2 linked regions of the Undibacterium sp. KW1 genome follow. The protein of the gene in region 2 interacts with the protein of the main gene of each other region in a pairwise test. Links are inferred from orthologs where the notes say so. Each region holds a gene or a part of one and is shown on either strand. Other genes may lie near its edges. The genes, in order: UNDKW_RS12955 and phnG.

The links.
Region 1: the proteins of phnG (region 2) and UNDKW_RS12955 interact in binary tests that used the Escherichia coli proteins (3 or more experiments, as listed by UniProt). The link is inferred for Undibacterium sp. KW1 from one-to-one orthologs.

Annotation. Positions count from the first base shown.
Region 1 is NZ_AP018439.1:2,858,996-2,874,438, reverse strand. Bases 5,613-8,457 are described here. They hold UNDKW_RS12955 (sugar ABC transporter ATP-binding protein), read right to left. Parts: upstream 7,905-8,457; coding sequence 6,321-7,904; downstream 5,613-6,320. Other genes in these bases: rhaS (rhamnose ABC transporter substrate-binding protein), read right to left, coding at 8,077-8,457; UNDKW_RS12960 (ABC transporter permease), read right to left, coding at 5,613-6,324. In the rest of the region: UNDKW_RS12980 (TonB-dependent receptor), read left to right, coding at 1-773; UNDKW_RS31155 (family 43 glycosylhydrolase), read left to right, coding at 925-2,850; UNDKW_RS12970 (FGGY-family carbohydrate kinase), read right to left, coding at 2,920-4,296; UNDKW_RS12965 (ABC transporter permease), read right to left, coding at 4,304-5,320; more of UNDKW_RS12960, read right to left, coding at 5,317-5,612; more of rhaS, read right to left, coding at 8,458-9,081; UNDKW_RS12945 (DeoR/GlpR family DNA-binding transcription regulator), read right to left, coding at 9,081-9,944; UNDKW_RS12940 (bifunctional rhamnulose-1-phosphate aldolase/short-chain dehydrogenase), read left to right, coding at 10,332-12,440; rhaI (L-rhamnose catabolism isomerase), read left to right, coding at 12,507-13,802; UNDKW_RS12930 (glycosyl hydrolase), read left to right, coding at 13,971-15,443. UniProt on the Escherichia coli protein: Part of the ABC transporter complex RbsABC involved in ribose import. Responsible for energy coupling to the transport system.
Region 2 is NZ_AP018439.1:341,243-356,771, reverse strand. What follows is about bases 6,564-9,494. They hold phnG (phosphonate C-P lyase system protein PhnG), read right to left. Parts: upstream 8,298-9,494; coding sequence 7,830-8,297; downstream 6,564-7,829. Other genes in these bases: UNDKW_RS01570 (alpha-D-ribose 1-methylphosphonate 5-triphosphate diphosphatase), read left to right, coding at 8,416-9,494; phnH (phosphonate C-P lyase system protein PhnH), read right to left, coding at 7,177-7,833; UNDKW_RS01585 (carbon-phosphorus lyase complex subunit PhnI), read right to left, coding at 6,564-7,186. Also shown: UNDKW_RS01625 (class I SAM-dependent methyltransferase), read right to left, coding at 1-49; UNDKW_RS01620 (SDR family oxidoreductase), read left to right, coding at 106-900; UNDKW_RS01615 (dihydroneopterin aldolase), read left to right, coding at 914-1,312; tRNA 2-thiocytidine(32) synthetase TtcA, read left to right, coding at 1,345-2,274; UNDKW_RS01605 (alpha-D-ribose 1-methylphosphonate 5-triphosphate diphosphatase), read right to left, coding at 2,464-3,606; phosphonate C-P lyase system protein PhnL, read right to left, coding at 3,606-4,325; phosphonate C-P lyase system protein PhnK, read right to left, coding at 4,333-5,127; UNDKW_RS01590 (alpha-D-ribose 1-methylphosphonate 5-phosphate C-P-lyase PhnJ), read right to left, coding at 5,124-6,017; more of UNDKW_RS01585, read right to left, coding at 6,035-6,563; more of UNDKW_RS01570, read left to right, coding at 9,495-9,624; phosphonate metabolism protein/1,5-bisphosphokinase (PRPP-forming) PhnN, read left to right, coding at 9,624-10,889; UNDKW_RS01560 (HD domain-containing protein), read right to left, coding at 10,932-11,513; phosphonate ABC transporter, permease protein PhnE, read right to left, coding at 11,535-12,308; phnD (phosphonate ABC transporter substrate-binding protein), read right to left, coding at 12,349-13,329; phnC (phosphonate ABC transporter ATP-binding protein), read right to left, coding at 13,357-14,202; UNDKW_RS01540 (DoxX family protein), read right to left, coding at 14,385-14,801; UNDKW_RS01535 (pirin family protein), read right to left, coding at 15,107-15,529. UniProt on the Escherichia coli protein: Together with PhnH, PhnI and PhnL is required for the transfer of the ribose triphosphate moiety from ATP to methyl phosphonate.

The sequences.
Region 1 (15,443 bases), 2.5 Mb from region 2 along the record:
GAATCACTGATATTGTCCCAAATGCTACTTGTACCAAAAATAGCGGTGCAGCGCAATTTGGTGGTGATGGAACAGATGATTGCACGGCAGGTAACCCTTCTCTGAAGCCGTTCCAGGCCACCAATACAGATTTGAGTTTGGAATACTATCCAAATTCAGATAGTCAGCTTAGTCTTGCTTTGTTCCGTAAAAACATCACGGTTGGTAACGCGGTAAAAACAAATGTCAAGAGTGTGGATTTGTTTAAGGACGGGACTTTGTGGGACGTCAATATGCCCGTCAATTTCCCTGGTGCAGTTACGCGAGGGGTGGAAATTGCAGGCAGAACAGCACTGACTTTCTTGCCGGGTTTCCTGAGTGGATTTGGCGTGGACGCTAACTATACCCGTATGGGCTTTACTTATGCCCCTGGTACTGAGCGTTTGAATCCCTTGGATGGTTCGATTCTGCCTTATGCTGGGATGTCTAAGAATGCCTACAACCTTGGCTTGTGGTACGACAAAGACAGATTCAATGCTCGTCTTGCCTACCATTATCGTGATCGTTACTACACTGGCACTGAGGACGTTTCCAAAAACCCGGTTTATAACGAAAAGACTGGGTATCTGGACGCCAAAATTCAATATCGTTATAACCAGTTTATCACTTTCTCTTTTGAAGGCAAAAACCTGACTGATCAGGCAAATATCACGGATGCAGGTGATCTGTCGCGCCCGAATGAACTGGTATGGTCTGGCCGTCGCTACTTCATCGGTGTATCGATCAAGAATTAATCAGTAAGACTTTTGTTAATCGCTGTATTTGATCCAGCCATGCTAGTGCAGATGGCTGGTTTTTTTTCAGGTTCGTATTTTCAAACTATTTCTCATGACTTCACATGCAAAGTGCAGGATGGTTTTCATTAGCCTGATATGGACAGTATTCATGTCTGTCCCTGGTTTATCGTTTGCCCAGCCTGTTTTTAATAATCCATTAGTCAAGAATCGGGCAGATCCACAAATATTTTTGCATACAGATGGCTATTATTACTTTACCGCCACAGCACCAGAATATGATCGCATCGAATTGAGGCGTGCACGCAGCATCAATGAACTTGCCATGGCAGATGCCAAAGTCATCTGGCGCAAACACGCTAGCGGCCCCATGAGTCATCACATCTGGGCTCCGGAATTACATTTCATTGATGGGAAGTGGTATGTGTATTTCACAGCTGGCAGGGCTGACGCGATCTGGGATATACGACTGTATGTACTGGAAAGCAGTGCGGCCAATCCTGTTGACGGCGAGTGGCTGGAGCGGGGACAGATCAAGACCGGTTGGGAATCATTTTCACTGGACGCAACCACGTTTTCTCATGCTGGCCAACGTTACCTGGTGTGGACGCAGCGTGATCCTGCGTCGGATAAAAAGAATACCAATATCTATCTGGCGAAGATGGATACGCCTTTGTCTATTGCAGGGCCAGCGACTTTATTGTCGCGCCCCGATTATGAATGGGAGAAACGTAAATATGAAGTCAATGAAGCGCCGGCAGTATTGATCAGAGATGGGCGTATATTCATCACCTATTCAGCCAGCGCCACCGATGAAAACTATTGTATGGGTTTATTGACGGCACCGGCAAACGCAAATTTGCTTGATGCAAAGGTATGGAGCAAATCTTCTCAGCCGGTATTCAAGAGCAATGCTGCAAGTAATCAGTATGGTCCCGGACACAATTCCTTCACGACCACGGCAGATGGTAAAACAGATGTACTGGTTTATCACGCCCGTGATTATCGGGACATCAAGGGTAATGCACTAAATGACCCGAACAGACATACCTGTGCTCAGACATTCAGCTGGAACGCTGACGGAACACCAGATTTTGGACAACCTGGTGCACCCATGATTAATCAGGGCAAACTGGCTGCCAGGCCCTTGTTCAGAGATCCCATCATGGATGGAGCTGCAGATCCTGTGCTGGTGCGCAATACCGCATTGGGTAAATGGTGGATGTTTTACACCAACCGACGGGCGAATGCTAATGATGTCCCTGGTGTCGCATGGGTGCATGGAACACGTATAGGCATAGCTGAATCAGATGATAATGGTGCCAACTGGCACTACTTGGGCGAAGCCGACATAGAGTTGCCGCCATCCATGGGCGGGCTTGAGTCTACTCATTGGGCGCCCGAGATCATCCGGGCTGATGATGGCAGCTATCATATGTTCCTGACGGTGGTACCCGGTATCTTTAATGACTGGAAACATCCTCGCTACATGGTACATCTGCGTAGCCAGGATTTACGTCACTGGCGCAATGCCAGGGTATTGCAGCTTGCTTCTGACAGGGTGATTGATGCTACGGTACTGCGTTTGCCTGAAGGCGGATATCGCATGTGGTACAACAATGAAGTGGACAAAAAATCTATTTACTATGCTGACAGTGTTGATCTTGAAAAATGGATAGACAAAGGCAAGGCCGTTGGCGATCAAAGTGGGGAAGGGCCCAAGGTTTTTCGCTGGAAAGAGCAATGGTGGATGATTACTGATGTGTGGCGTGGGCTGGCTGTATATCGTTCAGATGACTTACTGAGCTGGAAGCGCCAGGTGGGTGGTAATCTGCTTGAAATACCAGGGCATGGCGAAGATGATGGCGTCATCGGCGGGCATCCCGATGTTGTCGTCAACGGTGACAGGGCATTTTTATTTTATTTCACCCATCCTGGAAAACGTGGTGCCGACCAGAAAAAAGATGGCAAGGAACAGCGACGCAGTTCCTTGCAGGTCGTTGAGTTATTACTGACTGAGCAGGGATTGCAGGTTGACCGTGATGCACCTGCTTATGTCCGTTTATCAAATGATTAGCGGCTGAAGAACGCAAAATGGGAACCAGGTAACAGGTTCCCATTGATGAATTTCTGGATCGATTCTGACTTATCTGGACGTCACCAATTCGTGCCACTTCGCCTTGTAAGTGAGTAATCCGGGCAGTTCCAGTTTGCTCACGGCACCAGCTTGTGAATCCAGGTCAGGCAATTTTTCCCAGTGATGCAACATCCAGGCCCCGTAAGTGGTACCACTGGTGTCATTTGACAGCTCGATGTTTTGCTGCTGCCGTAAGCTAGCCAGCAATGCTGCCAGATAGGGATTGTTGGTGAAACTTCCCTCAATAATGATATCGCCTTCTGACCCCAGTTTTTCCAGGCAATAATCTGTCATGAGTACGCAATACAGAGTGGCGAGAGCATATCTTTCCTGCATGTTTTCTGGTGCCTGCCCTGATATTTTGGCCAATTGTCCAGAAAACGGGCCACCTGATTCGGCAAAGCAGGGCAAGGCAAAGGTATTTTGGCTGATTAGTTTGCTGATATCGGATGGCGTACAAGTCACTGGCTCCTGGCCTGCCAGAATGGCAAATTCCCGCCCGCCCATAAAGCGCATGCAGGAAACTGCTTCACCAAGCACATTGGTATTGGCCAGCATATCCGCATGTTCGTCCAGCCTTTCCTGATCTGCGCCCAAGGCGGCAGCGATCGTCCAGGTGCCGGTCGATAGAACTGTACGGTGCTTGTTACCCGCATCTTTCAGATGACGTAACAGAGATGCATTGCTGTCATGCACACCGCATATTATTTGGCAATCTGCTGGCAAACCGGTTTCCCTTGCTAATGTGGGATGTATCGTTGCCAGCCTGGTCCAGGCTTTTTGCATGCGAGGGAAAAGGGAAGCCCATCCCTTTTTCTCCACCAAAGAAGAGTATTTCTGCTGCCCGGTGTCCCACAAGTCTGTATGACAACCTAGTGAACTGACTTCAGTTGCTGCAACACCGGACAAGCGCCATGCCCAGTACTGTGGATACATCAGTATATGTGAGGCTTTGGCAAATTCCTGTGGGTAGTTGTTTTGCAGCCAGGCCAGTTGACGACCCAGATTGAGGCCTGCTGGCAAATCAGGAGAATAGCTTTGCTGGTATGGCGGCCGTAGCGGCTGATATTGATGATTATCCTGCTCAGGCAATTCTGACTCATAGTCCAGAACTGGTAGCACCAAACCTTTGTCATTCACCAGCGCAGCAGTCGCACCATGGGTCACTGGGATGATTGCTGACACATTGGCAATCTGGGAAAATTCACCGAATATCTGCAGCATCCACGACCATATCCTCTCGGTATCATGATGTGGATAGACGCCGTCCTGGACGATGTTATTGGCGCAGCGTTGCTCGGCCAAAGTATTTGCCTGCGCATCGAGCAGGCTGAGCTTTACATTGGTCTTGCCTATGTCAAGGACGATACTGGCATTCTGCTTCATTTGCTTTTTATTTTCTTTGTTTCTTAAGATTCATCAGACGGGGCAGGGCAATCGTGACTAGCAGCAGGATGCCGACGATGATGGTCATGATAATGCCGGGGATGTTTGCCAATGCCATGCCATAGTTGACGATACCTAATGTCAATACAGCCAGGAACACGCCGATAATGGTTCCTGCGCCACCCGCGATGCTGACACCACCCAAGATCACCATGGTAATGATTTCCAGCTCCCATCCTGTAGCAATATTCGGGCGAGTACTGCCGATGCGTCCCGTCAGGAAAAACGCTGCGAGGCCAGCCATGGCGCCGGTCAGTGTAAACAGCATGAAGCGGTATTTATCGACAGCCACACCAGAAAATCTGGCCGCAACAGGGTTGTTGCCAATCGCATAGATGCGGCGTCCCCAACTGGTTGCATGCAGCAGAATCGCGAACAGTACAACAAAGAACAACAGGACGATGAATTGTCGGGGAATAAGATCAAAGAAATAGCCCTGGCCCCAGTCGATTAATAATTGCGGATAAGAAGTAAATGCCTGGTCGCCAAGAACCACGCTGGCCAGACCGCGAAACAGTGACACACTGCCTATCGTCACGACGATGGAAGGCAGGGCAAAGCGCGTCACCAGCAAGCCATTCAAACTGCCGCAGGCAGCACCGGTAAATATGGCGATGAACAATAAAGTGTAAGCAGGGAAACCATGTGAATTCGCCAGACCCATGGCAACTGAACACAATGCCAATATCCCGGACACAGAAATATCGATCTCGCGGCAGATGATCAGCAAGGCCATGGGCAAGGCGATCAGTGCTTTTTCACTGAAGTTGAACGTGCCATCAGCCAAATTGTGCAAATCAAAAAAATTCGGCAACACCAGGCTGTTGACAATGAAGGCTGCGACAAACAGTATGGCCAGCAGAGTTTCCCAATGCGAGAAGATTTTTTTTAACTGAAAATCTTCCCGGTCGCGTATGGTGTAGCGTGAGCTGTTATTTGAGGGTGTCATGGTAGTCGTGTTCACGTACTGCTCCTGATTGCATTTTTTTGCAGCAGTTGCAAAGGCAAAATCTGGCGGCTGCTTTTTTTATTGCTACGGGCATTGATCATGACGGCGGTAAGTATCACAACGCCGGTCAGTGCGCTTTGCCAGAAGGGCGAAATTTTCATGATGGGCAGGGCGTTGTTGATGACTGCCAGGAACAGTGAGCCCAGTACTGCACCAGATACTGTACCCGCACCACCGGCGATATTGATACCACCAATGACGCAGGCTGCAATCACGGTAAATTCAAAGCCATAGGCAATTTCCGTATAGGCCACTGCGTAACGTGCCACCCACAGGTAACCACATAAGCCAGCCATCAATCCTGACAAGCCATACGTCCAGAACAGGCGGCGCGGGGTAGGGATGCCTATATAGTTGGCAGCATTTGGTTGATTGCCAATGGCATACAAGTCCCTGCCAAAATGCGTATAGCGGGCGAGGTACCACATCACAGCAATAACGATGACGGCAATCCAGACCAGGTGCGTAATTCCCAGTAACTGACTGAGTGGAAAGGCGATGAAGGCGGCAGGCATCTGGTGTGACGATACCCAGGCACCACCAGACAATACAAACACCAGGCCGCGATAGACGCTCATGGTGCCCAGCGTTACGACGATAGGCGGCAGACCCAAGTAACCGATCAGGTAGCCATTGATCAATCCCAGGCCAAGGCCTATGACGATTGCCACCAAGATAATCAGTAGTAGAGGCAGATCAGGAAATTTCGAAGCCAGCAAGGCAGACATCATGCCTGATAGCGCCAAATTGGATGCCACTGATAAATCGATGCCACGTGTAATGATGACAAACATCTGGGTCACCGCCAGCATGATCAACAGCGTGCTGTCGGTCATCAAGTTGGACAGACTTGATACACTGAGAAAAACAGGCGCACGTAGCCCAACAAGGACTATCAGAGAAGCGATCATCAATCCCAGCAGAACTTCCCTCTGCTGCAAATACTTCAAACGGTTCATGCTATTTCCTCTGCCATTTCCCTTGCTATCTCCACTATTGATGCATCACTGCCAGACGCCGCAGCAACTACGCTCTCTGGCGTGGCATGTGCTCTGTCAAATATTTTTTTGATATGTCCCTGATGCATGACGATAACGCGGTCAGACATGCCCAGTACTTCCGGTAATTCGGATGACACCAGTATCACTGACAATCCCGTTGAAACCAGTTCGCTGATGAAACGGTGCACCGCAGCCTTGGAACCGATATCGATACCCTTGGTTGGCTCGTCCAGGATGATGACTTTGGGTTTGGTTGCCAGCCACTTGCCCAGGATGACTTTTTGCTGGTTGCCACCAGATAGCTCGGCGATCAGTTGCGTCAAATGACTAGCCTTGAGTTCTAGTTGTTCGCTGTAGTGTCTTGAAATTGCTGCTTCTTCGCTGCGTCGCCTGCCGAGCAGGAAGCCTATGCGATCCAGGATAGGCAAGGTGATATTTTGCTGCACCGACATGGTCAGATGGCCACCTTGATGTTGCCGGTCTTCCGGAACATAAGCTATGCCAAGGGATATCGCATCTTTGGCTGATTTAATGGCCAATACCTTGCCTTCCAGGCTTACGCTGCCAGTGACGCCACTGCTGAGTCCAAACAGGGCTTGCATGACTTCTGAACGGCCCGCACCCACCAGACCATAAAACCCCAGAATCTCACCTTTGCGCAAAGAAAAATTGACCTTGTCAAACTCGGTAGGGTGACAAAAATCTTTTACCTCAAGCAAGGTGTCGCCTATGACCACAGCTTGCTTGGGGAAGGTTTGATGAATGGAGCGACCTACCATGAGAGACACCAGATCCGGTTCAGAGATATCAGCCAGTGCACCTTCAGCAACAAAATGACCGTCCCGTAAGACGGTGTATCGATCGGCAACAGCATAGATTTCATCAAACTTGTGTGAGATGAAAATCACTGCGGTACCAGCAGCGCGTAATTGCCTGATGATGCGGTACAGCTCTTGAATTTCCCGTTGTGACAGCGATGCGGTCGGCTCATCCATGATGACCACGCGTGCATCTTGCGACAGGGCGCGGGCAATTTCGACAAAGTGGCGCTGTGCCACACTCAAGTCCTTGACCTTGGCTCGTACCGGCAGCGACACTTCCAGCCTTGCAAACAGTCTTTCAGACTGAGCTTCCATCAATGCCCAATCTACCCGTGCCGGAAAGCCGCACATGGGCTGGCGGCCTATGAAAATATTTTCTGCCACCGTCAATTCGTCAAACATGACGGTTTCCTGATGAACAGCAGTAACACCTGCCAGCATGGCATCTTGTGGATTGGCGAAGCGAACTTGCTTGCCCGCGATATGTATACTGCCGCTGTCCGGCTGATAAATGCCAGTCAGTGTTTTTACCAAAGTGGATTTGCCAGCGCCGTTTTCACCTATCAGCGCCATGACCTCACCTGCACGCACATTGAGTGCAACTTCGTGTAATGCAATGATGCCTTGAAAGCGTTTGCAAATACCGGTCAATGTCAGAATAGGTGCCGCAGGTGAACCATCCGGGGCGATGGGAAACGGGTTGTGCTCGTTCGTCATTAAGGTCATTAATATAAGGCAAGGCAATAATAGAAAAGAAGTCAGTTGCCTGCGTAAAAAACTGGCAAGCACAAGCATGTGCTGCTGGCATAAATTTTCACATGCAACTGGTTCTATTTCCAGACAGCCCGTTGAAGTGCATCACGGGCCGGTACTGAACAAGTGTCTTTACTTAAAATATCTTGGAGAATTGTTCTACGTTCTCTTTGTTGTAAGTGAAGGGTGGGGCCATTGCTGCATCACCGTTGGCATCAATCTTGATCGTACCCATGCGGCCTATGGTAAAGCTGCCACCTGCCTTGGCATCTGGATTGCCTTTGATAAATTCATTGGCGATATAAGTCGCAGCGTAACCAAGGTCAATGGGATTCCAGATGGCGAATTCCTTAACGGCACCGCTTTTGACGTGTCCCGCCATTTCTGATGGCAAGCCCAGTCCGGTAACGAATACCTTGCCGACCAGTTTTTCATCGACCACGGCCTTGCTGGCAGCGTTGATGCCAACAGTGGAAGGGGAAATAATCACTTTTAGATTTGGATTGCTGCGCAACAGGCCTATCGCTTCGCGGTAACTTTTATCGGACTGGTCATCACCATACACAGTTGCCACCAGTTTAAGGCCGGCAAACTCAGGTTTTTCCAGGCCTTTTTTCATGACATTAATCCAGATGTTCTGGTTGGTCGCCTGGGCAGATGCAGACAGGATGGCGATTTCACCTTTGCCACCAGTCGCATTGGATGCCATTTCCAACTGCTTGATCCCTATCAATTCAGCATTGGATGGATTGAGCTGCATCAACCGGCCTTCTGGTGCTATCCCGCTATCGAAAGAGATGACCTTGATGCCGCGTTGCATGGCTTTTTTGGTGATAGGAACCAGCGCATGGGCATCATTTGCTGAGATGGCGATGGCATTGACCTTTTGACTGATCAGCGAGTTGATGATTTCTATCTGGCCTTCAGCACTTGGGGTGGTTGGGCCTGTATAAATGATTTCTACATTACCAATTTGCTTGGCCGCCTCTTTGGCACCTTCGTGTGCAGCGTCAAAAAAACCATTGCCCAGATTTTTAACCACGATGGCAATTTTTATTTTGTCTGATTTCTGTTCGCAACCCTGCATGGCACCCAGCATGCTCAATGCAATTGCTGCCAGTATCACTTTTCTTCTTTTCATCAAACTGTCTCCGTCTGGAACATGCTTGCAGACTCAGTGTCATAAGCATTTGTAAATTTATTTAATATGTCTTTTGCTGGCAATTCTTCCGGTGCTACGGTAATGACCTTGACGCCAGACTGCTCAAGCAACTGTACGGCAGAGTCAGACGCGTAATGATCAGTGATGAGGCAAGATACGCGATTCAAGCCACATAGGATGAGACCAGCTTTTTTGGCGAATTTGGAGCTGTCTGCCAGAACGATCAATTCTTCAGCCTGGCTGATCAAGCGTTTTTCAGCCTGTATCAAGAGCGGATCTACTTCCATCAGACCCAGCAATGACAAACCATAAACACTCATGAACATTTTTCCAGCGTAATGATGCTGAGTGATGTCGTTGTCAAAAGGGCTGAGGATGACATTCTGTTCGCGATACACGCGCCCGCCAGGAACGATGATTTCATTTTCACTGGAGACCAGCAGGCGCTCTGCCATCATGAAAGAATTTGTCAGTATCTTGAGCTTCTTATCGACCAGGAACTCAGCCATCATGAAGGTCGTCGTACCGCCATTGATGATGATGGTTTCACCGTCATTGCACATGTTTGCCGCATAGCGTGCGATTGCCCGTTTTCTGTCGGCATAACATTTGATATTGTTCTGGAAGGTCTCGCTGGTGAGCGCAATTGATCGTTTTACCTGCTGCAGGTTTTCTGCGCCACCACGCGTACGGGTAAGCAGATTACGGGCTGCAAGCCAACTGATATCGCGCCTGACAGTAGCGGGGGATGCGCTGAGCCATGTTACCAGTTGCTGAACGCTTGCTGAATTATGCTCGGCGAGCAGCTTCAGCAAACGCTTACGGCGTTTGTGATTTACCATTTTTGTCTCCGTCTGTTGCCGTCTATTATCTTTATTGCGGCATGCTACCAGTCATTATTTCGTAGTAATTTGCTGGCGTATAGCGAGACTAATCACTTAAAAATCGCGCGTCAATCATAAATTGATCAAATAGCTGATTATTTTCCTATGCATTAATCTGGCTATGAAAATTTCAATCATCATGCTGACTATTGTGACTTCGATCAGCTTCTTGATTACTTCTGTATTGACACTCAAAGCTGGCTGTTTTCTACTGACTGCCACTGCCAAAACGGACAAAATGCTTCACATGAGCAAGTGATGTGATTGATCCGCTCAGCTCTTGATCACTCAAGGCTTCAGGCTAAAGAATTTGTCATAAAAACACTAATTAATCACGGAGAATGTATGACCTCAACGATGCAAACCGAGCAGAAGAAGCCTATTACTTCACTTTGGGACGATGCATACGCAGCTGGCCTGACTGAGCCAGAATTATTGCTGTATCGCTCAAATCTGCTCGGCTCTGATATGCGCATTACCAACTTTGGTGGTGGCAATACCTCTGCCAAGGTGATGATGCCGGATTACCTGACTGGCGAGCAGGTAGAAGTACTGTGGGTTAAAGGTTCTGGCGGTGATCTGGGAAGCATCAAGATGGATGGTTTCTCAACGCTGTACATGGATAAACTGCACTCACTGAAAGGCCGCTATCGTGGTCTGGCGCTGGAAGATGAAATGGTGGCTTATTTGCCACATTGCACCTTCAACCTGAACCCACGCGCTGCCAGTATTGATACTCCACTGCATGCGTATATCAATCGCAAGCATGTTGACCACATGCATCCTGATTCAGTCATCGCTATTGCGGCCTGTGCCAATAGCAAGGATTTGACGCAAAAAATATTCGAAGGTGAGCTGGGCTGGTTGCCATGGCAGCGCCCTGGCTATGATCTGGGCTTGAAACTGGAAGCGGTCTCCCAAGCGCAGCCGAATCTGAAAGGCATCATCCTTGAAGGTCATGGTCTGTTCACCTGGGGTGATACTGCCAAGTCTTGCTATGAAACCACGCTGGCAATCATCCAGCGTGCCGAATCATGGCTGGAAGAAAATAGCCGTAAGCCAGCATTTGGCGGTGCCAAATACAGCGCGCTGCCAGCCGCAGAGCGTGCCAGCCTGGTTGCCCGCCTGATGCCGGTGCTACGCGGTAAAATCAGTAAAACAGAATTCAAGCTTGGTCATTTTGATGACAGCACAACTGTGCTGGATTTTGTCTGCAGCAAAGACTTGCAGGCATTGGCAGCGCTGGGTACATCTTGCCCTGATCACTTCCTGCGTACTAAGATTCGCCCGTTTGTGATTGACTTTGATCCTTCCAATCCTAACTTTGATCAACTTTTGAGCGGCCTGGATGAGGGCCTGAATCAATATCGCGCAGATTATGTCGCTTACTATGAGCGTTGCAAGCACGAAAATAGCCCGGCAGTGCGTGATGCCAACCCGATTATTTACCTGATCCCTGGCATAGGCATGCTGTCGTTTGCCAAAGACAAGGCAACTGCGAGGATCGCTGGCGAATTTTATGTGAATGCCATCAATGTCATGCGCGGTGCGAATGGTGTTGACAGCTATGTAGGTTTGCCAGAGCAGGAAGCCTTTGATATCGAATACTGGTTGCTGGAAGAAGCCAAACTGCAACGCATGCCAAAGCCAAAAAGCCTGGCTGGTCGCATCGCACTGGTGACTGGTGCTGCTGGTGGCATCGGTCAGGCAGTGGCACGCCAGTTGTTGCAGGAGGGCGCTTGTGTCATGTTGACAGACATCGATGGCGAGGCATTGAGCCAGGCACATCAGGTCTTGTCCAAAGTGGCAGGTAAAGACAACGTAGCCATCGTCAGTGCCAATATCACCCGTGAAAGCGATGTCGAAGCCATACTGAGCGAAACTTCCCTGCGATTTGGTGGTATCGATTTGCTGATCTCGAATGCAGGAATTGCATCTTCAGCACCGCTGGATGAAACGACACTGGAAATCTGGGAGCGTAATCAGGACATCCTGGTCAAGGGTTACTTCCTGGTCAGTCGCAGCGCATTCCGTATCATGAAGCAGCAGCAAATCGGTGGCAGCATGGTGTTTGTGGCCAGTAAGAACGGCCTGGTTGCTTCTGCTGGTGCATCTGCGTATTGCACGGCAAAAGCGGCCGAAATCCACCTGGCACGTTGTATCGCCCTTGAAGGTGCGGCACACGGCATACGCGTCAATGTAGTCAATCCAGATGCCGTGATCCGTGGTTCCCGTATCTGGGATGGCAAATGGAAAGAAGAGCGTGCTGTCTCGAATAAAATCGATGCAGATGATATCGAAGAATTTTATCGTCAGCGCAGTATGTTAAAACTCAGCGTATTGCCGGAAGATATCGCAGAAGCAGTGTATTTCCTGGCCAGTGACAAATCTGCCAAGAGTACAGGTAACATCATCAACGTAGATGCGGGCAATGCCGCTGCATTCACGCGCTAAAATATAAAAATTAGATTGACCTGAATTAGATATCTGATCAGGTCAGCAATGAGACGGAGACATAAGATGGATAAAGTAATTGACCACGGCCAGGTGGCAGAACATAACGCCAAACTGCAACAGAATCTGGATGCCGACTATGCTGCCCTGGGCAGCATCCTGGCCAGACGCGGACAGGATATCGAACAACTGACAGCCAAAGCCCAGACCTTTGCCGTAGCCTTGCCAAGCTGGGGTGTTGGTACCGGTGGTACCCGCTTTGCACGCTTCCCAGGCAAGGGCGAGCCACGCGATGTTATGGAAAAACTGGAAGACTGTGCTGTCATACATCAACTGACACAGGCTACACCTACCGTGTCCCTGCATTTTCCTTGGGATAAAAGCAGTGATCCGGCAGCCATGCGTGAATTTGCCAGCAAACATGGCCTGGGATTTGACACTGTCAATTCAAACACTTTCCAGGATCAGGCCAATCAGGAACAGACCTATAAATTCGGCAGCCTGACAGCCAATGCCAAAGCCGTGCGCGAGCAAGCGGTAGCACACAATATCGAATGTATAAAATTGGGTCGTGCACTGGGTTCCAAAGGTTTGACCGTATGGGTGGGCGATGGCGCCAATTTCCCGGGCCAGCATAATTTGCGTGGTGCGCTCGAACGTTATCTGGACAGCATGCGCGACATCTACAAGGCACTGCCAGCAGACTGGCTGATGTACATCGAGCACAAACTGTTTGAGCCAGCATTCTATGCCACCACGATTGCTGACTGGGGTACCAGTTACGCCTGTGCTACCGAATTGGGCCCCAAGGCAAAATGCCTGGTTGATCTTGGTCACCATGCGCCAAATACCAACATAGAAATGATTGTTGCCCGCCTCGCGCAATTCGGCAAACTGGGTGGTTTCCATTTCAATGACAGCAAATATGGTGATGACGATCTGGATTCCGGCAGTATCAATCCTTTCCAGCTGTTCCTGATCTTCAATGAACTGGCCGATGTAGCACAGCGTGACGGTGACGCCTTCAAACCATCTTACATGCTGGATCAGTCACACAATGTGACCGATCCTATAGAAAGTCTGATGTCCAGTGCTATCGAGGTACAACGTTCTTTTGTACAGTCTGCACTGGTAGACCGCAAGGCATTGAGCGCATATCAGGAAAACAATGATGTGCTGCTGGCAGCACAAACACTGAAACAGGCGTTCCGCACTGATGTCAGTCCTATCCTGGCTATGGCACGCGCCCGTTCCGGTGCGGCTATTGATCCGGTTGCCTGCTATCGTGCAACTGGCTATCGTGAAAAACAGGCTACACTCCGTCCACCAAAGGCTGGCGCCAGCGGTAGCGGTATTGTCTGATTCAACTCCCTCTGAAGCATATTTTCTGTTGCGCATTTTTGCGTAATGGTGATCTGCTTCAGGGGGATTTTTTCATAGCCATGTCCCCGGATGGAATAGACTTAGCAATAAGCTGATGTCCATTCAGGATAGACGCCTGTTCTCTATTTGTCTGGATTATCATTTTCTATGACCAAGTCTACCTTGCCTGCATTTGCGCTTAACAAATTGCGCACCTGTGTCCTGCTTTCTCTTGCCATGCTATGTGCTGCACCAACAATGGCACAAACCAGGGCAACAGGGAATTCCCCATCTGTGAAAGAAGTCGTCAAAGCCTTTGCCACGCCGCCCGATGACGCACGTCCCATGGTGCGCTGGTGGTGGTTTGGACCATCCGTGGAAAAGAAGCAACTGGAACGCGAAATACTGGACATGAAGGCAGGTGGTTTTGGTGGTTTTGAGATTCAGGCCGTTTACCCCATGGAACTGGATGACGCGGCCAAAGGTACATACAATTATCCGTATTTGTCGAAGCAATTTCTTGAACATGTAAGTTTTGCCAATGACAAGGCACGTGCCAACAAACTCAGAGTTGATATTACGCTGGGCAGCGGCTGGCCATACGGCGGCCCACATGTCACTGTAGCTGATGCTGCCGGTCGTTTGCGGGTAGCCGTGATTGAGCTGCCAGCCGGTAATGAGAGTTTTGCCTTGCCAGCCATCATGAATGGTGAGAAATTATTGGCCAGCTTCGTGGCCGATGGTACGCCCAAACAGTTGGATAGCAGCAAATTGCAATTATTTGAACCACAGCTACTGGCAAGTAAAAGTGGCCGGGCGGGCGTCAAGGCTGCAGCCGCTGACCGCGTAGTGGTGTGCTATATCGCCAGCCGTACCGGTCAGCAGGTTAAACGTGCCGCTTTAGGGGCAGAAGGTTTTGTACTTGACCATCTGAGTCGCAATGCCATTGATCATCACCTGAAAACCGTGGCGGAACCACTGTTGAAGGCTTTTGGAAAAAATCCGCCTTACGCCGTATTTTCTGACAGCCTGGAAGCCTATGGTACCGACTGGACAGATGATTTCCTGGCCGAATTTCAGCGTCGTCGTGGCTATGACCTGAAACCACACCTGCCAAAAATCGAATCTGGCATTGGTGCAGATGCTGCCGCCATACGGCGTGACTGGGCATTTACCCAAACCGAACTGGCAAACGAACGTTATCTGGTGCCCGTAAATCAATGGGCAAAAGCGCATGGCACCCGTTTCCGCTCCCAAACCTATGGTGAACCGGCTGTGACCATGTCCAGTAATAAACTGGTCGATTTGCCTGAAGGCGAGGGCTATCAATTCCGCCAGTTTTCATTTACACGCTGGGCAACTTCGGCAGGTCATCTGTATGACCGTCCCGTCATTTCTGCTGAAACCTGGACCTGGCTGCATTCACCTGCATTCAGCGCGACACCGCTGGATATGAAAGTCGAAGCTGACCGCATGCTGTTGCAAGGCGTTAATCAGTTCGTTGGCCATGGCTGGCCGTATACTCCACCAGGCACGCTGGAACCTGGCTATGCATTCTATGCAGCAGCGGTATTCAATACCCATCTGCCATGGTGGAATGTCATGCCGGACATTAACGGCTATCTGCAAAGAATGAGTTAC
Region 2 (15,529 bases):
AAGCGGCCAGCGCATCATCGCCAGGCTCAGGTAGAGATAATTTATGCATAGCCGCATTGTATTGAAAACACAGTAATCCTTGTTAAGAATTTCCATGAGAGACGTATGAGCAGCAATAGCCACACAAACCGCACAGCACTGATCACCGGTGCCGCCAAACGCATAGGGCGGCATATCGCCCTGCATATGGCGCGGCAGGGCTGGGATATTCTTGTCCATTATGGCAATTCAGCAACAGAAGCGCAGGCCCTGGTGACGGAAATCCAGGCGCTGGGCCGCCGTGCCCATGCCTTACAGGCCGACCTGGCAAATGAAACAGCAACGCATGCCTTGCTGCCCGCAGCGATAGCCGCCATGGGCAAGATAGATTGCATCGTCAACAATGCCTCGCTGTTTGCAGAAGATGATGTGCACAGCTTCAGCCACGCCAGCCTGGACAGGCATATGCATGCCAACCTGGCCGCGCCCATCATACTGGCGCAAGCCCTGCATGCGGCAACCGCAGATGGCGAACAAACTTGCGTCATCAACCTGCTGGATCAAAAGCTGTACAACCTGAACCCCGACTTTTTGTCTTACACCCTGTCCAAGGCAGCACTGCAATGTGCGACGACGACACTGGCGCAGGCGCTGGCCCCTAAAGTACGGGTAGTTGGCGTTGCGCCCGGCATCACCATGGAATCTGGCCATCAGACTACGGCAGATTTCCAGCAAGCACACCAGGTCACGCCGCTGGGCAAGTCCAGCACGCCTGAAGATATTGCCCGTACCGTCTGTTTTCTGGCTGACAGCCCTGCCATGACAGGTACCACCATCCTCGTTGATGGCGGCCAGCACCTTATCCCCTTGCAGCGCGATGTCATGTTCCTCGCGACTGCAAACCACCCTATTTCACCTTAATCCCGGGACCACCATGTTATCCATCCTGCATCACCCCCAGCTCTCAGACTGCCGCCGCCTGTTCTTGCGCAATTATGAAATCTCCATCAACATCGGCGTGCATGAGTTCGAGAAAAAGGGCGAGCAACGCGTGCTCTTCAATGTAGACTTGTATATCCCGCTGGCGTTATCTACGCCCAAGGATGACCAACTGGAAGAAGTCGTCGATTATGATTTCATGCGAGGGTCAATAGCTGACCGCATTTCCAAGGGCCACGTGCACCTGCAGGAAACCCTGTGTGATGATGTCGCGACTATCATGCTGGCGCACCCTAAAGTACGCGCAGTGCGCATCTCTACCATGAAGCCGGATGTCTATCCAGATTGCGAAGGCGTAGGCGTAGAAGTATTCAAGATCAAAACTGAAATCTGAACATTATCATGCATGCTCTTAATGAAACATTGATGGACACCCCGGCAGAAGTAAAAGCCACGGCCACCACTACCGCCAAATCACAGGAAAAAATCACCTACGAAAACAATAAGCTGCACAAGCGCTTATGCCGTCTGGTTGGCCAGGCAATAGGTGATTTCAATATGATAGAAGAAGGCGACAAGGTCATGGTGTGCCTGTCTGGCGGCAAAGACAGTTATGCCCTGCTGGATATACTGATGACCTTGCGTGAACGTGCGCCCATCAATTTCGATATCGTCGCGGTTAACCTCGACCAGAAGCAACCGAACTTCCCTGACCATATCCTGCCAGCCTATCTGGAAAAACTGGGCATACCCTATCACATAGAAAACCAGGATACCTATAGCATAGTCAAACGCCTGATCCCGGAAGGCAAGACGACTTGCTCGCTGTGCTCACGCCTGCGCCGCGGTATTTTGTACCGCGTGGCCGATGAACTGGGTGCCACCAAGATCGCACTTGGCCATCATCGTGACGATATCCTGGAAACTTTTTTCCTGAATATGTTCTTCGGTGGCAAACTCAAGGGCATGCCAGCCAAGCTGCAGTCTGACGATGGCAAGCACATCGTCATCCGCCCGCTGGCTTATGTCAAAGAGTCCGACACTGAGCGTTATGCCGAAGTCAAAAACTTCCCCATCATCCCCTGCGATTTATGCGGCTCACAAGAGAATCTGCAACGCAAACAAATCAAGGGTTTGATGCGTGAATGGGACAAGAAATTCCCTGGCCGCGTCGACAATATCTTTGCATCCCTGTCCACCGTTGCACCTTCACACCTGATGGACAAGAACCTGTTCAATTTCATGGATTTGAAAGTTGATGGCGAAGCAAACCCGAATGGTGATATCGCCTTTGATGATGAGCCTTGTGCGACGCCTGCTGCGGGTGTGATTTCTTTGCATCTGGATCAGGATTAAATTATTATTCAAAACTGAATCCTGTAAGACACCGGGACACAGAGTTACTCTTGGCTTCTCAGAGTCGTTCTCTGTGGTGTAGCAGGGACTTCGAACGGCGCGCCGTTCGCCTGCGAAACGAAGGCTTCTTGCAAGAAGCCTTTCCTGTCTCTGTGCCTCTGTGGTGAGAGGTCTTAGGTTTTAATCGATTCAGGCAATTCTGTTACCCGCTTTCCACACACCCATAACTACAGGAATACCGCTCACCAAGCGCACACGCATATAGTCTGCCCGCAAGCCCACGGCAATCTCTCCCCTGTCATGCAGACCTATCATGCGCGCCGGATTGCGCGTGACGGTTGCCACAGCCTTGGGCAAGCCAAAGCCTTCATTTTGCAACAGAAAAGCTGCATGCAAGAGACTTGCTGGCACATAGTCTGAAGACAGTACATCCAGCAGATCCAGCCTGGCCAATTCTGCTGCCGATACATTGCCGGAATGCGAGCCACCACGCACCATATTCGGTGCACCCATGATGATGCCCAGGCCTTGTTCACGGGCAGCCCTGGCAGCAGCAACGGTGGTGGGAAATTCAGATATCGTCACGCCATCATCGACACCTTCAGCCACATGTTCTACCGTTGTATCGTCATGCGTAGCCAGTGGAACTGGCACATCCAGTTCACGGCAACTGGCGACGATGGCGCGGCGATTGGATGCTGCGTAGGCGACTTGCCTGAGCAGCAAACGCTCCAGCATGGAATCCACTTTTTCTTCGCTCCAGCCGCGCTTGCCGGATACATAGACACGGTAATGTGTCAGGTCTGTCCATTGTCTTTGGCCGGGGGTATGGTCCATGAGCGAAACCAGCTTCAGACGTTCGTCATGCAGATAAGGGGCGAACATGTCCAGCAAGCCTTCTTCTGCCAGCTCCAGGCGCATGTGCAGGAAGTGATCTGCACGCAAGATGCCTGAGTCTGCGGCCATGCGCAAACCTTGGGTACATGAGTCGAGGCTGTCATTGCGCAGGCTGTCTGAATCGATATCACCAACTGAAATTGCATCGAGCACGGTCGTGATGCCGGATGCAGCGATCTGGGCATCATGCGCCAGTATCGCAGGCAGCGTGGGCCAGACTACCTTGGGGCGTGGCATCAGGTGTTTTTCCAGATTGTCGGTATGCAGCTCTACCATGCCGGGCAAGAGATAATCACCCTGCCAATCATCAGTACCCGTGACGCTGGAAGCACGTGCGGCTTCTGTCAGGTCAGCTATCCTGCCCTGCTCTACCAGCATGGAGCCGTTGATGATTTCATCGGCCAAAACAATTTGTGCATTTTCTATTCTGTTCATCATGCTGCCACCAAAGAGACTGCTGCGGGGATGGAGAAAATTCTGGTTGCAAGTGCCTGGCGCACGACTTCATCATGAAAGATGCCGACGACAGCAGCACCGCGTTCACGTGCGGCATTGATCATGTCGATGACAGTGGCACGATTAGCTTCATCCAGTGAAGCGGTAGGTTCATCAAGCAAAAGTATGGGGTAATCGCAAATCATGGTGCGGGCGATATTGACGCGCTGTTGTTCACCACCAGAAAAAGTCGCAGGCGGGATTTGCCACAAACGTTTGGGTATGCGCAGGCGTGACAATAATTCTTCTGCCTGTTCATAAGCAGCCTGTTTTTCCACGCCGCGCATGAGCAAGGGTTCTGCCACCAGATCCAGAGTGCTGATGCGGGGTATCACGCGCAGGAACTGGGTCACGAAACCCAGGGTACTATGCCTGACTGCCAGCACCTGTTGTGCAGGTGCCGATTGCACATCGACCCAGCCGCCTTCGTCCGAGTCACCCTTGTGCCAGATATTCACGCTGCCACTGCTGGCACGGTAATTGGCATACAGACAGCGCAGCAGGGTACTCTTGCCTGCACCTGAAGGCGCATGGATGACCACGCATTCACCGGCATCTACCTGCATGTCTATTTTTGACAGGATGGACATTTCCTGCCCGCCTTGCAGATGCAAGGTAAAGTCCTTGGAAAGACCGTCAACTACGATACGTTTCAACATGTGTTCCTCAAGCCTGCAAAACGGATGACACCAGCAACTGGGTATAGGGATGTTGCGGATCATCGAGCACCTGATCAGTCAAACCCTCCTCAACTACCTGCCCCTGGCGCATGACTATGAGGCGGTGAGCAAGCAAACGCGCCACAGCCAGGTCATGGGTGACAATGACGGCGGCGACCTGCAATTGCGAAACCAGTTGGCGTAATAAATCCAGCAAGCGCGCCTGCACGGAAACGTCAAGGCTGGCCGTAGGTTCATCCATAAAAATCAGGCGCGGTTTGGTCACCAGGTTACGGGCGATTTGCAAGCGCTGTTGCATGCCGCCCGAGAAATCGCGCGGCAAGTCATCAATACGCGCCGCATCAATTTCCACCCTGTGCAACCAGTCCTGCGCCTCGGCACGTATCTGGCCATAATGGCGGGCACCAACGGCCATCAGGCGTTCACCGACGTTGGCACCGGCAGAGACTTCTACCCGCAGACCATCCCTGGCACTTTGGTGGACAAAGCCCCAGTCTGTGCGTGCCAGCAAACGGCGACGTGCCTCGCTGATGGTGAACAACTCGACCATGCCTTCATCGCGGGTATTGAACAAGACTTCACCCTGCTCTGGCTGCAACTGACCTGCCAGGCAATTCAACAGCGTGGATTTTCCAGAGCCGGATTCACCGACTATGCCCAGCACTTCTCCCGGATACAGGCTGAGGTTGACTTGTTCACAAGCCGTCTTGCCACCATAGAATTTGCTGACATTGCGCGCTTGCAGCAGGGGTTGCATGCTATCGGTATTCAAATTGCTCATGCCTGCTCTTCCCTGCGGGTGCGGCAATAATCAGTATCGCTGCAGACAAACATGCGTGAACCCTGGTCATCAACGATGACTTCATCAAGGAAACTATCATTCGCATCGCACATGGCGCAGCGGTGATCCCAGTGTTCTATCTCGAAAGGATAATCTTCAAAATCCAGGCTCTTAACAGGCGTGTAAGGCGGCACGGCATAAATGCGTTTTTCACGACCGGCACCAAACAATTGCAGGGCTGGATTCTTGTCCATCTTGGGATTGTCAAACTTGGGGATCGGTGAAGGACGCATCAGATAGCGCTCGTTGACGATGACGGGATAATCATAAGCAGTTTCTATCTTGCCCAACCTGGCGATATCTTCATACAGTTTGACGCTCATGAGGCCATAGTCAGCCATCGCATGGTATTTGCGTGTCTCGGTTTCGCTGGGTTCCAGCCAGCGCAGGGGTTCAGGGATAGGCACCTGATACACCATGATCTGGCCTTCAGCCAAAGGGGTTTCCGGGATACGGTGGCGGGTTTGTATGACGGTCGCCGCAGTAGTTTTTTCGGTGGTTGCCACACCTGTGGTACGACGGAAGAAGCGGCGGATATTGACTGCATTGGTAGTATCGTCAGATCCTTGATCTATGACTTTCAAGACATCATCCTGGCCTATGATGGCGGCAGTGACTTGTATGCCACCCGTACCCCAGCCATAAGGCAGGGGCATTTCACGCCCGCCGAATGGTACCTGGTAACCAGGTATGGCAACAGCTTTCAAAATGGCACGCCTGATCATGCGCTTGGTTTGCTCATCGAGATAGGCAAAGTTATAGCCAGCTTCAGGCTCCGCTCTGGCGGGCGCGGCTTGCTCTGCGGTCTCTTGATATCCCTGAGTTTCCATGGTGTCCATCTCCATCATCACGCTGCCTTCCTGCCGGATTTTTCAGCGGCTTGTTCATCTGCTGCTTCAAGCTTGTCAGCTTCAGCAACTTTGGCATCAATAGCGGCACGTATGCCACGCAAGAGGCTGAGTTCAGCCTGGAAATCCACATAATGCGGCAGCTTCAGATGCTGCAAGAAACCGGATGCTTCTACATTGTCAGCATGGTAGAGCACAAATTCTTCCATCTGTGCTGGTGCAGTGATTTCTTCTTTCAGCTCGCTGGCGCGTAAGGCGCGATCTACCACACCCATGGCCATGGCCTTGCGTTCGCAATGACCAAAACCCAGGCCATAACCACGTGTAAATTTCGGTGCTTCGTTTTGCGAACCGACGAATTGGTTCACCATCTGGCATTCGGTGATGTCAATCTCGCCTATGTCTATGGCAAAACCCAATTCTTCAGGCACGACTTGCACATTGACCTTGCCATAACGTATCTCGCCAGCAAAGGGATGGTTGCGGGCATAACCACGCTGGGTGGAATAGGCCAATGCCAGCAGGAAACCCTCATCACCACGTGCCAGGCTTTGCAGGCGCAGGGCGCGACTGGCGGGGAATTGCAGCGGTTCGCGTGTCAGGTCAAAAGGCTCGGGGTCACCTTCAGGCATCAGTTCAGGCTCGATCAGACCCTCTGCATTCAAGAAGTCGAGTACACGCGGACAGGCTTCTGCTTCTGTATTCTCATGATCTATTGGTTCAGTACCGCCATTGCCCATGGCTTCAGCCGCCAGTGAAAAATCCAGCAGGCGCTGGGTATAGTCATAAGTCGCCCCCAATACCTGGCCACCTGGCACATCCTTGAAAGTTGCCGAGATGCGTCTTTGTATCAGCATATTGGCGGTATCCACTGGCACGGTTGCCATCAGGCGCGGCAAGGTTGTGCGGTAAGCGCGCAGCAGGAAGATGGCTTCTATCAAATCACCACTGGCTTGCTTGATGGCGAGTGCTGCCAGGTCTTTGTCATACAGCGAAGCTTCACCCATGACCCTGGCCACGGCCAGCGACATTTGTTCGCGTATCTGGGTGATGCTGAGTTCGGGTACAGCAGTATCACCACGGCGCATTTTTGCCAGCGCTTCATAGGACTGCGCAATGGCTTTTTCGCCACCTTTGACGGCTACGTACATGGTAACTCCTCAGACTGCACTGCTGCAATCTTGCTGGTGCGCGGCAAACCGACTACCGCGTCGCCACTACAAAAAATCACATCTACACCTTGTGGGAAAGCGGCATGATTGGCTTGCCATTTGTTGACAAAATCCGTTGGCAAGCCGCTGATATAGATGCTGCGCTTGTCCTTGATGCCGGGGCCTGTGAGCTGGTATTCAGTGCCATTTTCCAGATCATCGACCTGTATCAACAAAGTCGCGGACTTGTCAGGGTAAGTCATGCTACCCTGGGCAAAGCCCTGCAAATCCAGTTGCTGCAATGAGCTGCCCAATACTGCAAAATTCGCTGAGGATTTTTCATGTACCAGTGGCAGGCCGCAATGAAAGCGCAAATAAGTGCGCACTGCATCATTATCGAGTTCATCTGCCAGCCAGGCTGTGGTTTCATAATCCATCAGGGCCAGGCAAGCTGCAGCTGTTGCCATCTGCAAAGGTGCTGGCGCTTGCAGATTCACCCTGAGACGCTGGATAGTGCCAGGCTCGGACAAGGCTTTCAGCAAACTGCGGAAAACTGTTTGCGCATCATGTACAGTGTCTTCCCATGCGGGTAAAAGTTGCTGCATGGATGACATAGTTTTCTCACTAGTGTCCGGTGAATATGTCATGCATCTTCTCCTCTGACCATGGTCATGAATTCCACTCTGGTTGCTTGCGCTTCAGCCTGCAATTGTTCACGCTTCTGCTGCAACAATAGCTCCAGTGGCTTGATGATATTTTCTTCGACCACTGACCTGTGCTCACCTTGCATCAGCGCATCAAAAATCGCTGCCCATTCTGCATGATGCTGATCGCGACCAGCCACATACGCCACACCGGTTTCACCCGTCGCCAGCCGCAAGGCACAACGCGTCACGGACATCTCGCCGAGATTGAACTGGCTTCCACTGCCACCGGTTCTGGCGCGTACCATGGCCAGGCCGGTCTCGGGTTTTCTTAACCATAAATAGGAAGGCAGTTCACCGAACTTGCGCGCACTGGCAGCCAGTTCTGGTGCAGGCGCTTTCGCCAGTATGGACATCCAGCGGGCACGCTCTTGCTGGGCAGAGTTGGGAGTTTGGTCAGCATTCATAGCCCCACATTACAGCAGGCTTACATGAAGTCTTGATGACATCTGGCCTGGAATTTCCTTGTCAATTTCCAGTCATATTTCGGGTTTATGATTTGTCATCGCGAGCAAGGGGATCAGCATGGAAACGCATATCGCAATACAGGGTGGCAAGTATCTGCAACGAGACCAGAACGGTCACGCTGATTGGTCTGAAGACAGCATCTATTTGCACGGATTACACATTGCCAGCACAGACAGCAAACACTTCCAGCACCATAACAAACAGCAGTTTTTTGATGCCACAGGTTTGCTGATATTACCCGGCCTGGTTGATATTCATGGTGATGCTTTTGAACGTCAATTACAACCGCGCCCAGCCACCAGCTTTGCCTACGACATCGCCTTCGCTGATACGGACAGACAACTGATCAGCAATGGTATTACCACAGCCTGCCACGGTCTGACCTTTTCATGGGAAGGTGGCTTGCGCGGACGTGAGGCAGCACTGGCCACATTAGAACAGATAGCGACTCAAAAATCCTTTGTACATGCCGATCACCTGATACATCTGCGTTTTGAAAACCACCATCTGGATGGCTTGCATGATGCACTGAACTGGATAGAGTCTGGTCTGATCGCCTTCTTTGCCTTCAATGAACATCTGCCATCCATCCTGAGAAAAAGTGCGTCTCCTGAAAAACTGGTGGCTTACGCCGAGCGTGCGCGTTGCGATGTTGCCGGTTTTCTGGAACGTCTGCACAAGGCGCAGTCGCGCTCACCCAAAGTAGCGCAGGCGATCAGCCAGCTGGCTGCAGCCTGCCGCCAGCGCGGCATCGCCATGGCATCGCATGATGATGAAACCCGCATGGACAGGGAACGCTTCCAGGAACTCGGCGTTGATGTCAGCGAGTTCCCCAAGACAGAAGAAGCCTTGCAGGCAGCGAAAGCCCTTGGCAACCATGTTGTCATGGGTGCGCCGAATGTATTGCTCGGTGGTAGTCATTGCGGCGGTCTGTCAGCCAGTGATGCGGTGCGCCGTGGCCTGTGTGACACGCTGGCATCTGATTATTATTATCCCGCCTTATTGCATGCGCCTTTCCGCCTGGAGCAGGAAGATGTTTGCAGCCTGGCACAAGCCTGGCAACTGGTGTCACTGAACCCTGCCGACGTACTGGGCTTGCATGACAGAGGCAATATCGCCGCTGGCCAGCGTGCTGATCTCATCATGATAGAAAAACAGGCTGATGGCAGTCCACGCCTGATTGCCACCATCGCCGCAGGCAAGCTGGTATTTTGCGCCGAGCCACAACGCCTGCAATATCAGCAAACCCTGGAACTGGCCGCCTGATGCGCTATGCCCTCTACTTTTCCCCAGCACCAGATAGCCCATGGTGGCAGGCCGGTGCTAGCTGGCTGGGGCGCGACCCCATGCACGCGGGGAAAATACCGCAATCACATATCAATGGTCTGCCAGATATCCTGCTCAGCCAGCTCACCAGTGAAGCACGGCGCTATGGTTTTCATGCGACACTGAAAGCGCCGTTCAACTTGCTTGAAGGTTTCCAGGAAGCAGACCTGATGCAGATGGCCAGCGCCTTTGCACAGGTGCAGCCCGTCATCAGTATCAGGGAAATGCAGATACGTATGATGGGTAACTTCCTGGCCCTGCGGCCACAGGGCGATGAAGCCGAGATCAATGCCCTGGCCATGCGCTGTGTCAGTTACTTTGACTTGTTACGCCGCGCCCCTGATGCAGCTTATCTGGCCAAGCGCCGTCATGCCGGTCTCAGTGCGAGGCAGGAAGCACTATTGCAGCAATGGGGTTATCCATATACTGAAGAAGAATATCACTTCCACCTGACACTCAGCGATGATTTGCTGGAGGTGGATGCCGATGCGCAGTATGCCTTGCGTAAGGCAGCGGAACAGCAGTTCTCACGCCTGCTGGACAATACACCGCTCGATATTGATGCGCTGACGATATTCCGTGAAGAACGGCCCGGTGCACCTTTGAACTTCTGGATGCGTTTCCCCTTCCAGGCCAGGGTGCAGCAAAAATCCCTGCCTGCTACTGGCCGCCTGTATTTTGTCGTCGGTCCTTCAGGCGCTGGCAAGGATACCCTGCTGCACTGGGTCAAAGACAACCTGCCCACCAATGCGGCACTGGAATTTGCGCAGCGGGCAATCACCCGTCCTGCCCATGATAGCGAAGCACATGAAGTATTGAACCAGGAAGCTTACTGGCAAGCCGCTGCCGCCGGCCATTTTTGCATGCAGTGGCAAGCCAACGGCTTATGCTATGGCATACGCAGGAATATCGAGGCCAAGCTCAAATGCGGCCAGGATGTCATCGTCAATGGTTCGCGTGAATACCTGCCACAACTGCGCCAGTTATTCCCCGATGCACGCATCATCTGGGTCATGGCTGACCCTGAGCAAATCAGGCAGCGTATGGAAAAACGCCAGCGTGAATCTGGTGCAGCCTTGTTGAACCGCCTCGACCGGGGGTTGAAATTTGCTGTGCCTGATGACCAGGATATTATCTGCATAGACAACAGCGGGCCTATACATATTGCCGGGCAAAAGCTGTTAAAGATATTTGCTAAAGAGTAGTACAGCTTCGGAAAGCTGGTGCAACCAGCATTACCTACCGCCTCACACAGTTTCAGCCTGTCTCGTGAATTGCAAATTCAGTTTTTCCATCATGCTGATGAAGACTTGCAAATCCACAGTCTTGGCACCGACCACTTTTGCCATGTCATCCCACTGACGCAATCTGACTGCGTCTTCGGCATAGTCCTGATCTATGAATTCAGTCGCTTGCGTCACGGAGAACGGGCCACCCTGCCAGATCAGGCTGCGTTGTGATGCATGTGACAAACCTGACCAGTACAGGGGATCTGCGGCACACAGATAACGCTTGGCATCGACATGCATGCGTATGGGTTCAGTCACATCCCGGTCAAACAACTCAGCCAGCAACAAGGCTGCCAGCTCGCCATGCGGGAAAGTCTCATCGGTTTCATCATCCGCCATGTGTGCCAGATCATGCAAGAGCGCAGCAATAACCAGGGCATCGCTTGCGCCTTCTTGCATGGCCAGGCTGGCGCATTGCAGGGCATGCTCCAGTTGGGTGATGGCTTCGCCGCCATACAGACCGCCAGCGCGGTTTTGCAGCCAGTCTATGACTTGCGGGAGATTGATCCCCTGAACGATTTGGCGATTTTGTGTTTGCATATCAGCTGCATCTACTGTATATCAGATAAAAACTTTTCTGAGACGGGAAGAAATCACATCTATCATGCTGACTGTCAGCACGATCATCAATAAAACGGCGCAAGTCTGCGCATACTGGAAAGCGCGTATAACTTCCCACAGGATCACGCCTATGCCGCCGGCACCGACCATGCCAACGACAGTAGCAGAGCGCACATTTGATTCAAAACGGTACAGGGCAAATGACACCCATAGCGGCATGACCTGCGGCAAGACGCCATAGACTATCTCTTCCAGCGCATGTGCACCGGTTGCACGTATACCTTCTACCGGCTGTGGGTCTATCGCCTCAACCGCTTCAGAAAACAACTTGGACAAGATGCCCGTAGTATGCACGAACAAGGCCAGCACACCGGCAAAAGGACCAAGGCCAACGGCCACTACGAACAGCATGGCAAACACCATCTCGTTGATGGCACGTGCGGCATCCATCAGGCGACGGACAGGCTGGCTGACCCAGGCTGGTGCAATATTCGACGAACTCAGCAAACCCAGGGGGATGGAGCAGACCACCGCCAGGGCAGTTCCCCACGCAGCGATCTGTAAAGTCACCAACAGCTCTTGCAAATAGATGCGCCATTCATGGAAGTCTGGAGGAAAAAAGCTGGCTGCATAGGTCAGCATATTGCCGCTATCGCGCAGTAATTCCAGCGGGCGCATGTCAGCGCCCTTCCACGACATGGCAAGTATCGCCAGGACTATGCCCCAGACCAGTAATTTGCCGGTATCACGCTTGGGTGCTTCCGGCAAATTCATGACGACTTGTTGGCGGGCTGTTGGTGTGCTGTTCATGCTATCAAGACTTGGCGATGTCGTTCAGTTTGCGGTTGATGTCGTCCAGCTTGGCTTTCTTTTCCTCTGCGTTCAGGGCGACGTCTGCTTCTATCTTGACTTTTTCCTTGAACAATTCAAGTTGACGGATAGGCTTCAATTGCGCATTGCTGGAATCCTGGAAACCACCCAAAGTCAGCTTGGCCAGTTGTGCTTTTTCACGCGCTGCATCAGGGCCAGTCTTGCCGTAGTTGATAAAGAAGTCCTTGATTTTGGCTTTCATGTCGGCAGGCAAATCCTTGCGCCATACCAGGGGATCAGCAGCGATCAAAGGAGATTTCCAGATCTGGCGCAATTGACTGGCTGTTTCTGGCTGGCGTGCCTTGATGCGGTCAAGCACGTCGGAGCTATGGACAGCTGCATCTACCTGCTTGTTGGCCACGGCCAGAATATTGGTTTCATGATTGGCGCCACGAACAGTCTTGAAAGCTGTCTTGGGATTTACATTGTTTTGCGCAAAAACATAATAGCTGGGTACCAGGAAGCCGGAAGTAGAGTTTGGATCACCGATACCAAAATTGAGGTTCTTGGCGTTTTTCAAGACATCTTCCACTGTCTGGTAAGGGCTGTCCTTGTGTACACTGATCATGCTGTAGTAACCGAGAGTGCCATCGGCATTCACGGTTTGTGCAAACACTTCAGAATTGGCACGATCAACGGCTTCAATAGCCGATTTATTGCCCACCCAGGCAAATTGCACCTTATTGAAACGCATGCCTTCGATCACACCCGCATAGTCAGGAGCAAAAAAGGCATTGATCTTGATGCCCAGCTTTTTGCCCATATCATCCAGCACTGGCTGCCAGTCTTGCTTCAGGTTTTGTGATGACTCGGTAGAAATGATGCCAAAGTTTAAAGTCTTGACTGTATCTTCTGCCATAACGGCACTAGCAGTTGCGGCCATCACCAGGCCCAGGGTCAGACTGCGCACGAATTGACGAAACATGGAAATACTCCTGAAGGGTAAAAAAACTCAGGCGGCAGCCGCGAGAGTGGGTAAAGAGAGTGCGTCGGTATCGGGTGCAGCACTTGCCGTGTTAACTGATACGGGATTGAGCAATTCTTCTGCCTCTGCACCATACAGGTCCCGCAACATGGCTACTGTCAGTTCGCTGGAAGGGCCGTCATACACGACACGGCCACGCGACAGCGCAACAGTGCGCGGGCAAAAACGAAAAGCCACATCAACCTGGTGCAGGGATACCACTACGGTCGTACCATCCTGGCGATTTAAATCAGCCAGGGTCTGCATGACACGACGTGCAGATTCAGGGTCCAGCGAGGCTATCGGCTCATCTGCCAGGATGACCTTGGCTTGTTGAACTATGGTGCGGGCAATCGCTGCACGCTGTTGCTGACCGCCGGACAAGGCAGATGCACGTTTATAGGCATGCTCGGCAATACCCACACGTGCCAGCGCGGCCAGCCCCAGGGTTTTCTCTTCTTTAGTAAAAATACGGAAACAACTGCGCCACAGTGGGATGCGGGCGATGCCACCGGTGAGAACATTGGTCAGCACAGGCAAACGCCCGACCAGATTGAATTGCTGGAAAACAAAACCGATTTGCGAACGCAAATGACGTATCTGCTTGCCGACCACGCCATTCGCCTGCAAGACTTGCTCACCGAGGCGTATATCATTCTTATCAGCATTGGCGGTGATCAGGCCAGAGATATGACGCAGTAAAGTCGACTTGCCAGAACCGGATGCACCGATGAGCGCGACCATTTCACCAGACTTAAAAGTCAGTGCAATATTATCCAGCGCCTGATAGCCGCCTTTAAAGGTTTTGGAAATCCCGTTGATTTCTATCTTCATCGCATTTACCCCGTCTGGACAATTGAGCTAATCCACGGGAGTATTGGACAAGAATATGTCAGGCGTATGAAGGCAAGATTACAAGACGATGAAACGGCTACATTCTCACGCAAAAAAACAGCGGATTTGCCGTCAGACAAATCCGCTATATTAACTATTGAAGCTGAGTAAGATATTCCCTATCAGGCTTTACGCCCATCCAGATTCCAGCCACCGCTGCCATGTATCAGGATATACAGCAGGCCACCTGCCATGGAGATATTCTTCATGAAGTGTATCATCTGGTTTTGCGCGGCATCTGCTGGTACTCCCCAGAAATTATGGAAGATGAAAGCCGCTGCCAATGTGAACAAGATCATCGCAGTTGCAGCCCAGCGTGCACGCCAGCCGACGATGACCATGAGGCCGCCGCCCAGTTCCACCACGATGGCAGCGATCGCACCCAGTGCTGGCAAAGGCAAGCCCTTGCTGGCGATGTAGCCTACAGTTTGCTCAAAGCCGGATATCTTGCTGGCACCGGATGCCACGAAGATCAGGGCGATCAAGACGCGGGCGATGAAGGAGCCGAAGACGGGTCCTATGGTTTCTGCTTGTTTCATTTTGTTTTCCTTACATGTAGATTTTGATTATCGGTAGTGAGAGCCTGGCTTCGTAGGTTGGGCTACGGTTTACCAGCCCAACACTGGGCGTTTAATAAACGTATACGTTGCTTCGAGGCCGAGTGTTGGGCTGATAAGGCGTAGCCCAACCTACAATTGATTTTTCGTTCTCTAAATATCTATAGCCCCGTGAGTGCTGAGTGAGCGTAGCGAGCGGCGCTAGTTTGACGAAGTTCAAATTCGGACGCGCAGTCGTACTTTAGTACGACGAGCATCGCAGGCTCAAAATCGCGTCGCGCAGTAGCTCAATCAGCGCTCACCAGTTTGCCTTCGCGAAAATCGCTAATCGCCTTGAATATCTCCGCCTGACTATTCATCACAAACGGCCCATACTGAACAATGGTTTCCCCCAAGGGCTGACCGGCAATCAACAACAAGCGGCTATCAACTTTGGCATCAATCACCACCCCATCCGCATCCGGCGTTTTTTTCAATATCGCCATGCGTTGCACCGGCACTTCACGCTCGCCTATCTGCACTTCACCTTCATAGACATACACAAAGGCATTGAAACTGGCAGGCAGGCTGTGGCTAAAAGTGCTACCGGCTGGCATGTGTATATCCAGGTACAGCGGCTGAGTCACTTCACGCTGCACGGCTCCTGCAATGCCATGGCTACTACCGGCGATAATGCGTACCTTGACACCTGCTGCCGTCAGCAATTCAGG